One region of the uncultured Paenibacillus sp. genome, then DNA from elsewhere that is predicted to be linked to it. Evidence: riboswitches for the same ligand, from Rfam matches in the RefSeq annotation. Region 1 holds a riboswitch; each other region holds the start of a gene.
What was found. A riboswitch is a leader RNA that binds a small molecule or an ion and turns the genes downstream of it on or off. The one in region 1 is predicted to bind cyclic di-GMP.
Positions count from the first base shown of each region.

Region 2: it holds a riboswitch for cyclic di-GMP, as region 1 does, so the genes downstream of both, RWM61_RS17780 (EAL domain-containing protein) here and RWM61_RS08945 (fibronectin type III domain-containing protein) in region 1, are expected to answer to the same signal.
Region 3: it holds a riboswitch for cyclic di-GMP, as region 1 does, so the genes downstream of both, RWM61_RS15380 (PilZ domain-containing protein) here and RWM61_RS08945 (fibronectin type III domain-containing protein) in region 1, are expected to answer to the same signal.

Region 1 is NZ_CAUPYC010000020.1:35,295-38,567, reverse strand. It holds gene RWM61_RS08945 (fibronectin type III domain-containing protein) at 1-1,176, opposite strand, end outside; cyclic di-GMP riboswitch class I at 1,350-1,444, opposite strand; gene RWM61_RS08940 (Gfo/Idh/MocA family oxidoreductase) at 1,725-2,825, opposite strand; gene RWM61_RS08935 (ThuA domain-containing protein) at 2,853-3,273, opposite strand, start outside.
Region 2 is NZ_CAUPYC010000077.1:4,106-7,378, forward strand. It holds gene RWM61_RS17770 (GGDEF domain-containing protein) at 1-219, opposite strand, end outside; gene RWM61_RS17775 (hypothetical protein) at 216-569, opposite strand; gene RWM61_RS17780 (EAL domain-containing protein) at 600-1,328, opposite strand; cyclic di-GMP riboswitch class I at 1,406-1,489, opposite strand; gene RWM61_RS17785 (spore germination protein) at 1,750-3,273, shown strand, end outside.
Region 3 is NZ_CAUPYC010000054.1:16,235-19,507, reverse strand. It holds gene RWM61_RS15400 (hypothetical protein) at 1-474, shown strand, start outside; tRNA gene RWM61_RS15395 (tRNA-Pro) at 606-682, opposite strand; tRNA gene RWM61_RS15390 (tRNA-Arg) at 869-944, shown strand; gene RWM61_RS15385 (hypothetical protein) at 997-1,257, shown strand; gene RWM61_RS15380 (PilZ domain-containing protein) at 1,314-2,105, opposite strand; cyclic di-GMP riboswitch class I at 2,188-2,281, opposite strand; gene RWM61_RS15375 (aspartyl-phosphate phosphatase Spo0E family protein) at 2,551-2,751, shown strand; gene tadA (tRNA adenosine(34) deaminase TadA) at 2,746-3,207, opposite strand.

The sequences.
Region 1 (3,273 bases):
GTCATAGCCCGTTGCATTCGGAACCCCGTCCCAGTTCAGTGTTATGCTGCGGCTTGTTGCGCTTGCCCGGATATTGGTCGGAGCCTCGGGCAGAATCGTCTTCTGCAAGATGGCGCTCCAGTCTCCGGCACCTCCGCCGTTCCTCGCCCTGATTCGGTAAGAATGCTGTGTATTCGGCATCAGTCCGGTATGCGTATAGGCGGTTTCGGCGCCGTTATCGATCAGGCTGCCGTCCGCCTCGATGTCATAGCCCGTCGCTCCGGCCGCCGCGTCCCAAGTCAGAACGATGCTCTCGTCCGAAACCGTCGCGGCGAAATTGGCCGGTACGGCAACTTTCGTACGGATCGCCTGAAGATTGCTCCAGTCACCCTCGATTTCCGGCACTTTCGCCCTGATACGGTAAGAATGCTCCGTATTGGCCGCCAAGTTCGAATGCGTATAGGTCGTATTTGACCCCATATCGATCACCTGGCCGTCCGCCTCCAGATCGTACCCGGTTGCCCCTTCCACCGGATCCCATCCGATCGTCACCGTATAACTGGTCGACGCAAGCTGCATGTTCGCCGGAACGCCCGGAATGAACGGAGGGTTCAGCTGGCTTTTCGGTATGACTTCCTTCGGCTGACTCGCGCTGGACCACAGAAGCTTGGCGTTGGCAGCCCCCTGGTCCTCCTTGTACTCCAACTGCAAATCGTAGGAATTCCCGGCCGTCAACGGAATCGCTCCGCTCTCTTTGGTCATGCCGTTTCCGTCCCATCGGTCGACTAGCAATTGCTGGTTCACCCACAAGCGGACGCCGCCATGCGCTTCCACGTAGAAGGTGTAGAGCTCGGAGTATCGCGGCTCCGCTTTGCCGCTCCACCGAACGGTGAACGCATCCCTGTCCAAGCCCGGGTCGGGAGAATTTCCTCCCCAATCGAAACTGACCTGATCGTCCAGGCGAATGATTTTTCGGTCGGTAAAATCCAGGCTGTTGAAGTATTCCGCTCTCAATCCGCGGCCTTGACCGTAAGTGGCAGCTGGAACCGTCGTATCCCCGTAGACAGAATCTGTGACACCGGTTTCTCCATAGACCGGCGCAGCGAACTCAAACGATGCGAACCCTATCGGAACCATAAGTTGCAAAAACAGCGATAAAACCAGAAGCTTTGAAACTTTCTTTTTCCAAACCGACATCCGTGAATCCCCTCCGCATCCCCAAGTAGATTGACCTGACATAGCCGAGCGAGCGAGCAAGCTTTGTGGCTGCTCCTTCATGATTGGCAAAAAATAAAACCCCGTGCAAAAGCCATAGCTTTGCCCAGGGTTTACTAGATGAAAAATGACAAAACGCGCTTGTTGTCGAGACCGTTGGCAACCTGGCAATCAGTGGCCCCGCTGTCAACGAGGCTTTAGACCCATGGCTTTGCGTCATTCCCTTTCGGGAATTTTGCCTTTTTCATAAGTTTCTGGAACTACCTGAATTATAGGACAAATCTCCCTATTAATCAATATGTTTCCTGAATTTATGTCGAATTTCAATAGGATTTCAGTAAACCCATGTCGAAATCATGGACAACCAACAAACGATATAGGGAATTACGAGGTTACTCACCGAGCGGTAAAAGACAAAATCAAAAACGCCGGGGAATAGGAAAGGAGCCGCGCAAAAAACGGCTCCTTTCGTCTGTTCCTATGGTTTTCGGACTGCCCAGCGTGATGCAGCCGAATTTACATTGAGCATATTAATCCAGCTCATAGTCCGCCAGGCCCGCCGGAAGCGGCGCCGGCTTCGCGCAGGTGCTGCGCATCGTGTAATGCCGGCCTTGCTCGGACGCGTCGTGAAAACCGTGCATCGTCTCCAGCACGTGATAGGCCAGCTCCCCGGCGGCGCGGTAGCTTCGCCCGGTGCGGATCGCCTTGGCCATATCGGCCGCGCCGATGCCCCGCGCATTCTCTGCATTGGCATGCGTCAGCGCGATATCGGCCCACTCCCTGGAGCCGGCGCGCGACAGCCGGATTTCGCCGCTGAACATGTTCGGATCGGGCACGACCAGCGTTCCCTCGCTGCCGTATACTTCAATGCGCGGGAGCACGGAACCGCCCTTCACGTCAAAGCTGGTCAGAATCGTGCCGATCGGACCGGACGCGAAGTCGATGATGCCGGCGACATGCGTCGGCACGTCCACCGTTATCCGCTGCCCCTTCAGCGGCTCGCTTGTAATCAACCGCTCCGGATAGGAGATGCGGGCCGATCCGGTAACCCGGCTGATCGGCCCGAGCATGGCGATTAATGCCGTCAAATAATAAGGCCCCATATCGAACATCGGGCCGCCGCCCGTCTTGTAGAAAAATTCCGGCGCCGGATGCCACATCTCGGTACCGCCGCTCATCATGAAGGCGGTTGCCCCGATCGGCGTGCCGATCGCGCCGTCTTCGATCAGCTTGATGCACGTCTGGATGCCGGCGCCCAGAAACGTGTCCGGCGCACAGCCGACGAGCAATCCCTTGCTCCGCGCAATATCCAGCATGCGCGATGCGTCCTCGCGCGTGACGGACAGCGGCTTCTCCACGTATACGTGCTTGCCCGCTTCAAGCGCCTGGATGCATACGGGAGCATGCGCCGCCGGGATCGTCAGATTAATGACCATTTCGATCTCCGGATCGGCTAGCAGCTCCTCCACCGAGCAGCCGCGTACGCCGTGTTTGGCGGCCTTGGCCTTCGCCCGCTCCACATCGAGATCGGCGCATGCGACGATTTCCATCGACTCGAAGCGGCCGCCGTTCTGAAAATAAATGCCGCTGATGTTGCCTGTGCCGATGATGCCAACTTTCACTCTATCCACGCTGCTTCTCTCCTTCGTCTTCCAGCTCTAAAGCTGATTATCAGCCATACCCGAATAGGCTTCGCGACGCCCCGTCCCGGCCTTCCCTGCCTCGTGCTTGCCTTCCGCAGCCCACAGAAAGCCGCGGCGCATCAATTCGGTTACGACAGGCATCCGCACGATGTCGGCCACATGGCCGAGCGAATTGTAGTAGACGCGGCCGACTCCCCAGCGCTTCGTCCATACGACCGGCATATCGACGGGCCCGTTGGGCGAATGCGGTCCCTCCACGACGGGAAACCGCGTCGTCGCCAGCACCTCGACCGCCGGGTCGACGTGCAAATAATATTGCTCCGACTTGACGCCGAAGTCCTCAATCCCCGCCACCAGCGGGCTGGAGCTGTGCTTGACGTTCACGACATACTCGACGCCGTCGTTCCCCGGATGGGCCACCCATTGCCCGCCGGTC
Region 2 (3,273 bases), on a different contig from region 1:
TGAAGTGCAAATGGGGTTCGGCGTCATGGCATCCGCCACAATGCGGTTGGGATGGGAAGAACGGACATCGCGGGACGTGATAATGCCCATGACCGTTCCATGGTCCACGACGATTAACGAACCGACTTTCCATTCGTTCATCCGTTCCGCTGCGTAGGAAACGCTTTTGTCCGACGAAACCGTATAAACGGAAGATGCCATGATCTCGGACACTTTCATCCCAATTCCACCTCCCGTTGTACGGAAACCGCGATTTTCAGTTCGGAACGCAGTACCATGGTGTCGTGGATCAAACGCTCCGCCTCCTCCATGACAATGTTCATAAGAAGTCGTTGATCCAGCATCTGCAGAAGTGAATTTCGTATGAGAACAGCTTCTATTCTTGGATGATCCATCCGGATCAGGGTGAATTGCTCCGGGGAGAGTGCCTCCGCCATCCGCTTTACGGCTTCCGGACCGATCGGCGCCTTTTTCCCGATAATTAACAGGTCCTGCATAGGCGGTACTTCAAATTCGGAGATTTTGAGCGAAAGCGTTGCTTTTCGTGAATACACGTTTTGATCACCCATCTTACCTCATTCCTCCAGGTTTCATTATGGTTACTTGTGCTCCTCCAGCCGGTCGGGTTTCCCCAAAAAATAGCCCTGCCCGATCGTTACGCCCAATAACGAGGCATGAGCGAGATCCTCTTCTCGTTCGATTCCTTCTAAAATGAGGCTGGAATCATCCCGGCAGTAATCGACGAACAGCCGGATCACCTTTTGCTTTTTCTTGCAAATGGACAGCCCAGTGGAAAAAAATCGGTCTATCTTTATGAAATCCGGCGATATTTCGACGATTTTCCGAAACGTGGTCGTCCCGTCGCCCACGTCATCCAGGGCAATCAAAAAACCTGCATCCCGGAGTTCCCCGATTCTTTGAATGAACAAGGGGTCATTCCAAATTTGTCCTTCTATGATGGATTCGTTAATTTCAAGCACAATGCGATGACGAAAAAGAAGAAACCGTCGCTCTAAGTTGTCCACAAACGAAGGAAAAGTGTCGGCAACGATGGTGGAGGGAAAAAGATTGACGAACAATAATTCGTCCCCCTCCTGTATGACCGGCGAAGAAAAGAAACTGGAAACCGCACAGTCAATGGACCACATATCCAATTGCAGCAACCGATTCTGGCTAAGAGCTCCTTGAAATAAGGCATCCGGGCTTATGCCCGTTTTACTGCGAATTAATGCTTCGTATCCGAACTTGTTTTGTTCGGGAAGTCGACAAAGTGGCTGAAATACATGGTAAAAGTGATTGTGTTCAATGAGATCCGCAATGTTTTCCATCGACTAATCCTTCCTTTTATAGGTTTATCAAATGAAAGAGCTACCCCGAAACAAAGGAGTAGCTCCTAAGCAACAATTTCGGTGACCCAGCTGCCGTAGATGGAATCCTTAGGCCTGAAGTTTTGCGCCCCAGCCTTTCGGCAGGTTTGCCTTTTTCGCATCGTTGTCCGTCCGAAGACCTATGAATAAAAAGATTAGGGAACCGTTTCATTTCGACGTTATGCGTCTATATTCCTATTTATTCGACAAATTTCACCTAATCCCTCCCAAGAAGATTTTTTTTATTGGGCAAAGTTATGAAACCATTCTATTGCGTCCCGACCATTCAATCGATGGAATGAATTCCGGCACCCTCCGAGACTCACAAGAATAAAAGCAAATCCGACAGCGAATAACTAATACATGGTAAGGAGGGAAAAACATGTCCTTTTGGAACCGACTGCGCAGATTAAGGCGAAGAAAAAAAGAACAAACGATATCGGATACAAGCACGTTCCCCCTTCATCGGGAGTTAAAAGACAACCTTCATCAAATCAGGCAGGAGGTTGGAAACAGCCCTGATGTCATTATCCGTGAATTCAAGCTCGGAAGCTCGCAGGTGCAGGTTGCCGCCGTTTATACCGACGGGTTGGCCGACAAGAAGATGGTCGGTGATTTTGTCATGCGTTCCTTGATGATCGATACCGCCGAGGAGACATTCAAAAGTATGGTATCGGATCAGAATGTATTTGATTTGATTAAAGACAATGCTTTGTCCATCGGAGAAGTGAAGGTAGTCAAGGATTGGAACGGTCTCCTTTCAAACATTTTGTCCGGAGATACGGTCATCCTGATGGACGGTTGGGCGGAAGCGATCAGCGGCGGCACCAAAGGGGGAGAAACCAGGGGTGTTGAGGAACCGTCATCCCAAGTGGTCATTCGCGGACCCAAGGACGGTTTCACGGAGTCCATCGGGACAAATATTTCCCTTATCCGCCGCCGAATTAAAAGTTCTAATCTATGGTTGGAGACCATGAAAATCGGCAATGTGACACAGACGGACGTTGCTGTCATGTATGTCAAAGGGATCGCCAACGATAAACTGGTTCAAGAGGTAAAGAAACGGCTGAACGACATTAAAATTGACGGCATCCTGGAATCCGGTTATATCGAAGAGTTGATTCAAGATGAAACATTCACCCTGTTTCCCACCGTTTACAATACCGAGCGGCCGGATACGGTCGCCGCAAATTTGCTGGAAGGCCGAATCGCCATTTTGGTGGACGGAACACCGTTTGCCCTCCTCGCGCCCACCACATTTTTTATGTATTTTCAATCCGCCGAAGATTACTATCAACGTTACGATATCGGAACGGCCATTCGATTGTTAAGGTATGTCACTTTTTTTATTTCTTTATTGGGACCTTCCGTCTATGTCGCCGCCATTACGTTCCATCAGGAAATGATACCGACTCCTCTTTTGATCAGTCTGGCGGCGCAGCGGGATGCCGTTCCTTTCCCCGCAATAGTAGAAGCCATGATGATGGAGGTCAGTTTTGAGATTTTGCGCGAGGCCGGCGTTCGCATGCCGCGGGCGATCGGCCAAGCGGTATCGATCGTAGGCGCGCTGGTTTTGGGGCAGGCGGCGGTACAAGCCGGGATCGTATCTCCGGCGATGGTGATCGTAGTCGCGATTACGGGGATTGCCAGCTTTGCCACCCCGGCCTTCAACATGGCGATTACGATCCGTTTGCTCCGGTTTGTGATCATGATTTTTGCCGCCACTTTCGGTTTTTACGGGATTGCGATCATCAACATTATAATAATAGCCCATTTATGCGGCTTGCGTTCTTTCGGAATGCCTTATATGGCTCCTCTTGCCCCGTTTATTCCTGCCGATCTGAAGGATACCGTGCTGCGTCTGCCATTATCGTCACTCCTTACCCGCCCGCGTCTGATCAACCAA
Region 3 (3,273 bases), on a different contig from region 1:
CCGGAGGATGTTAAGCCGGATCAAGTCGTCAAGTTCAATGTAACGCAGGAAACGTTCGAACCGATGGTCATGACGATTGTCGATAAAGTCGCGCCTGAGATTATCGACCTGCTGTTGAACAATGAGGATTATCGCAAGACGTTCCAGCTTGAGAAGGCTGACCTGGAGCAGGCGAAGAAGGAGCTGGCCGAGGGCGACCGCAGCGAGCTGCGCAAAGGTCTTGACGAGTTCAAGAAGAACGCCAAGGTCAACGAACTGAGCCTGACCACGGCCATTGTCGACGAACTGCCTGTGTATCAGGTAGCGAAAGCCGACCTCGACTTTACACAGGAAGGCGAGACGGCTAAGGCCGGATTGACCTTCACGACCCTTTACAGCAACATCAACGAGAAAGTGGAATTCCCGATCGGCATTCCGAAAGATGCCATGTCGATGGAAGAGCTGATGGGCACGTTTACGGGACCTGGACTGTAAACCGCCGTATAGGACGATAACCCGCATTCGGATCGACCGGTTGCGGGTTATTTTTTGCGTGTAAAATTCGGGTGGTTATGGGCAACGGCAATAAAAAAATGCGACCCAAGGTCGCATTTCGTTGTTATGTATGGTCGAGACGACAGGATTTGAACCTGCGACCTCTTGCTCCCGAAGCAAGCGCTCTACCAAGCTGAGCCACGTCTCGATGAAACGGATTTATCAAACGCAAGCAATATAGAGAATAGCATAAATCGGCCCAATTGTAAAGGAGGAAACGTCCCCGAATCAGGCCCGAATGGCCAACGAATAGGCTCCGATTAGGCGCCGAATCCGGCGGACTATAATTGTCTTTTGACCGCCGAACGGTTTGTGTTATAATATTCATTGCTGCGGCCCCGTAGCTCAGTGGATAGAGCATCGGTTTCCTAAACCGTGTGTCGGACGTTCGAGTCGTCTCGGGGCCGCCATTCATTTTACAGGTATATTCGGCCTCCTGCGGGATCACGCAGGAGTTTTTTCTTGTCTGACGGACCTAAACGTCCGCATCCTGTCGAATTCTCTCAGGGAATCCTCATGATCGGAGAGATCGCCATGAAAAAAACCATCGACCGGATCGGATTCGCCACACGCAAGCTGGCGAGCTATATCGAGTACAATCCGTCTGACCCCAAGCCGCGGGCGTTCACCTACCGCTGCGACCGGCTGGTGGCTTATCTCGCAGCGTGCAACGATGCTATGCGTGTGACGGAACAGGAACGCCAAGCGCGGCGGCTTTCTTGACGGAAGCAAGAAAGCCGGGAATCGAACTCCTCCGGCATTGGCTTATTCTTATTCCTTCATAATATAGAGCGGCTCCCGTGGGCATCTCCTTTGCCGGTGCCCGATCCGTCCGCCCCGTTCTCTTGCGCCCGCAGTTTCTGCTGCTCGGCAACCTGTATGCGGAACTTGTCGGATTTCTCCTTGTAATAGGTTTCAATCTGACTCCGGAGAATATAAGCGCGCAGTTTGCTCTCATGCTCTTGTTCCAGCTGCAGCAGCCGGGTGCCGTAAATAAGGCCGGTATCGATTTGCTTCTTGTGGACGATTTCCGTCCGGCAACGGAATGTGAAGCCCAGATCGAGTTCCAGCATTAATTCGGCTTTGAAGGGCAGCGGCATTGCAACCTGCGTGGACAAGGCGACACCGGTCATGCTGATGTTATCCAGATGCAGCGTCAAGGGATCCTCAAGCTTCTGCTCGGTTTTGCGGATGGCGTCAATGATGCTGATGACCTTGCCCGGCTGCCTGACCGGCACGCGCGGATGCTCGCGCTTGTCCAAGAACCGCTTTCGGTTATCGGGCGGATTAATGACAATGATCGCGTCCTGCGCTTTTGCGAGGATCGACGATTCGAATACATAAATGCCGCTTTTGGTATACACGATGATCCGGACCTGCTCCCCGAGCTGAAACAATTCGGACTGAGGGAACTCGATCTCTATAATTTCACCCGCCGCATAGGTCAGAAGTCCGGTGGCGATGAAATTTTTCTTCTCTACCACCGCTTTGCAGTCTATCATCACCGAGATGTCGCTTCCTTCTTTGCTGCCGTATACTAACGTCTTCTTCAAAGGATTGCTCGGTTTCACCCCGCTGCCCCTTTCATTCGGAGAATAACAAAGCCGTCCCAATCGATGGAGACGGCTGCACCTAACCCGGAAGGTGTTTGCTTTCGGCAACCAGGCGATCGTAGCTCCTGTCGGAACGGAACCTTAGTCCCTCAGCTTTGCGTCCCTGCCTTTCGGCAAGTTTGCCATTGTCGATTATATGGTAATTTATTCATGACTATGTAACTAAGTATAATAAGTTCCAAGAGATTTCGCAATCGATTTTGCGAGTAAAAGGCGCGGGTTTTACCGACCGGCTCGATAAAATTAGGGAAAAGGGACTATATACCCAATACAATAGTTGCAGAATGAAATAATGCTAAAAGTAATACGCATTCATCGACAATTTTTTACAAAATTTGTCCGGGAATATGTGTATAATGGGGGTACGACTACGGTACCTAAGATTGGGGCAATTGAAGCGCATATGGACAAACGCAACCTGCTTAACCAGCTTCAAACGCTGCGTTTGCGTCTGCACGATCTGGCGGAGGCGAGGGGCAGCTTAACCCATCCGGACGTTCTGGCGCTAAGCGAGGAGGCTGACCGGCTTATTATCGTGCTGCAGCAGCTGCAGCGCGAAGATCCCGGCGTGAGCGGCGAAAGCAAGCCGACGACCCACCTATAGCTTTCCGCGCAGCCGCCGAAAGAACCGGGTCAGCATGGAGGCGCATTCCTCTTGCAAAACGCCGGCTTCAACGATTGCCATATGGTTGAACCGCTCTTCCTGCAATAAGTTCATGAGAGTTCCTGCGCAGCCTGCCTTCTTGTCGGAGGCGGCGTACACGACCCGGCCGATTCGAGCCTGTACGATGGCTCCCGCGCACATCGGACAGGGCTCAAGCGTTACATATAACGTACAGTCCAGCAGCCGCCAGGCATTGAGGCGTTCGCTGGCTTTTTTTATGGCGATCATTTCCGCGTGGGCGGTAGGATCGTTAAGTGTCTCCCGCAGATTGTGGCCCCGGCCGATAATTTCCCCATGCCGCACGATGACCGCTCCGATCGGGACCTCCCGGATTTCTTCGGCGATTCTGGCTTCGGCGATCGCTTCCCGCATATAAAATTGATCTTCGTCGGACATCGTCACGCAAGCTTCTTCCTTTCATTCGGCAAGTTCCATAGGGGATGACGCGTGTTATCCCGTTGA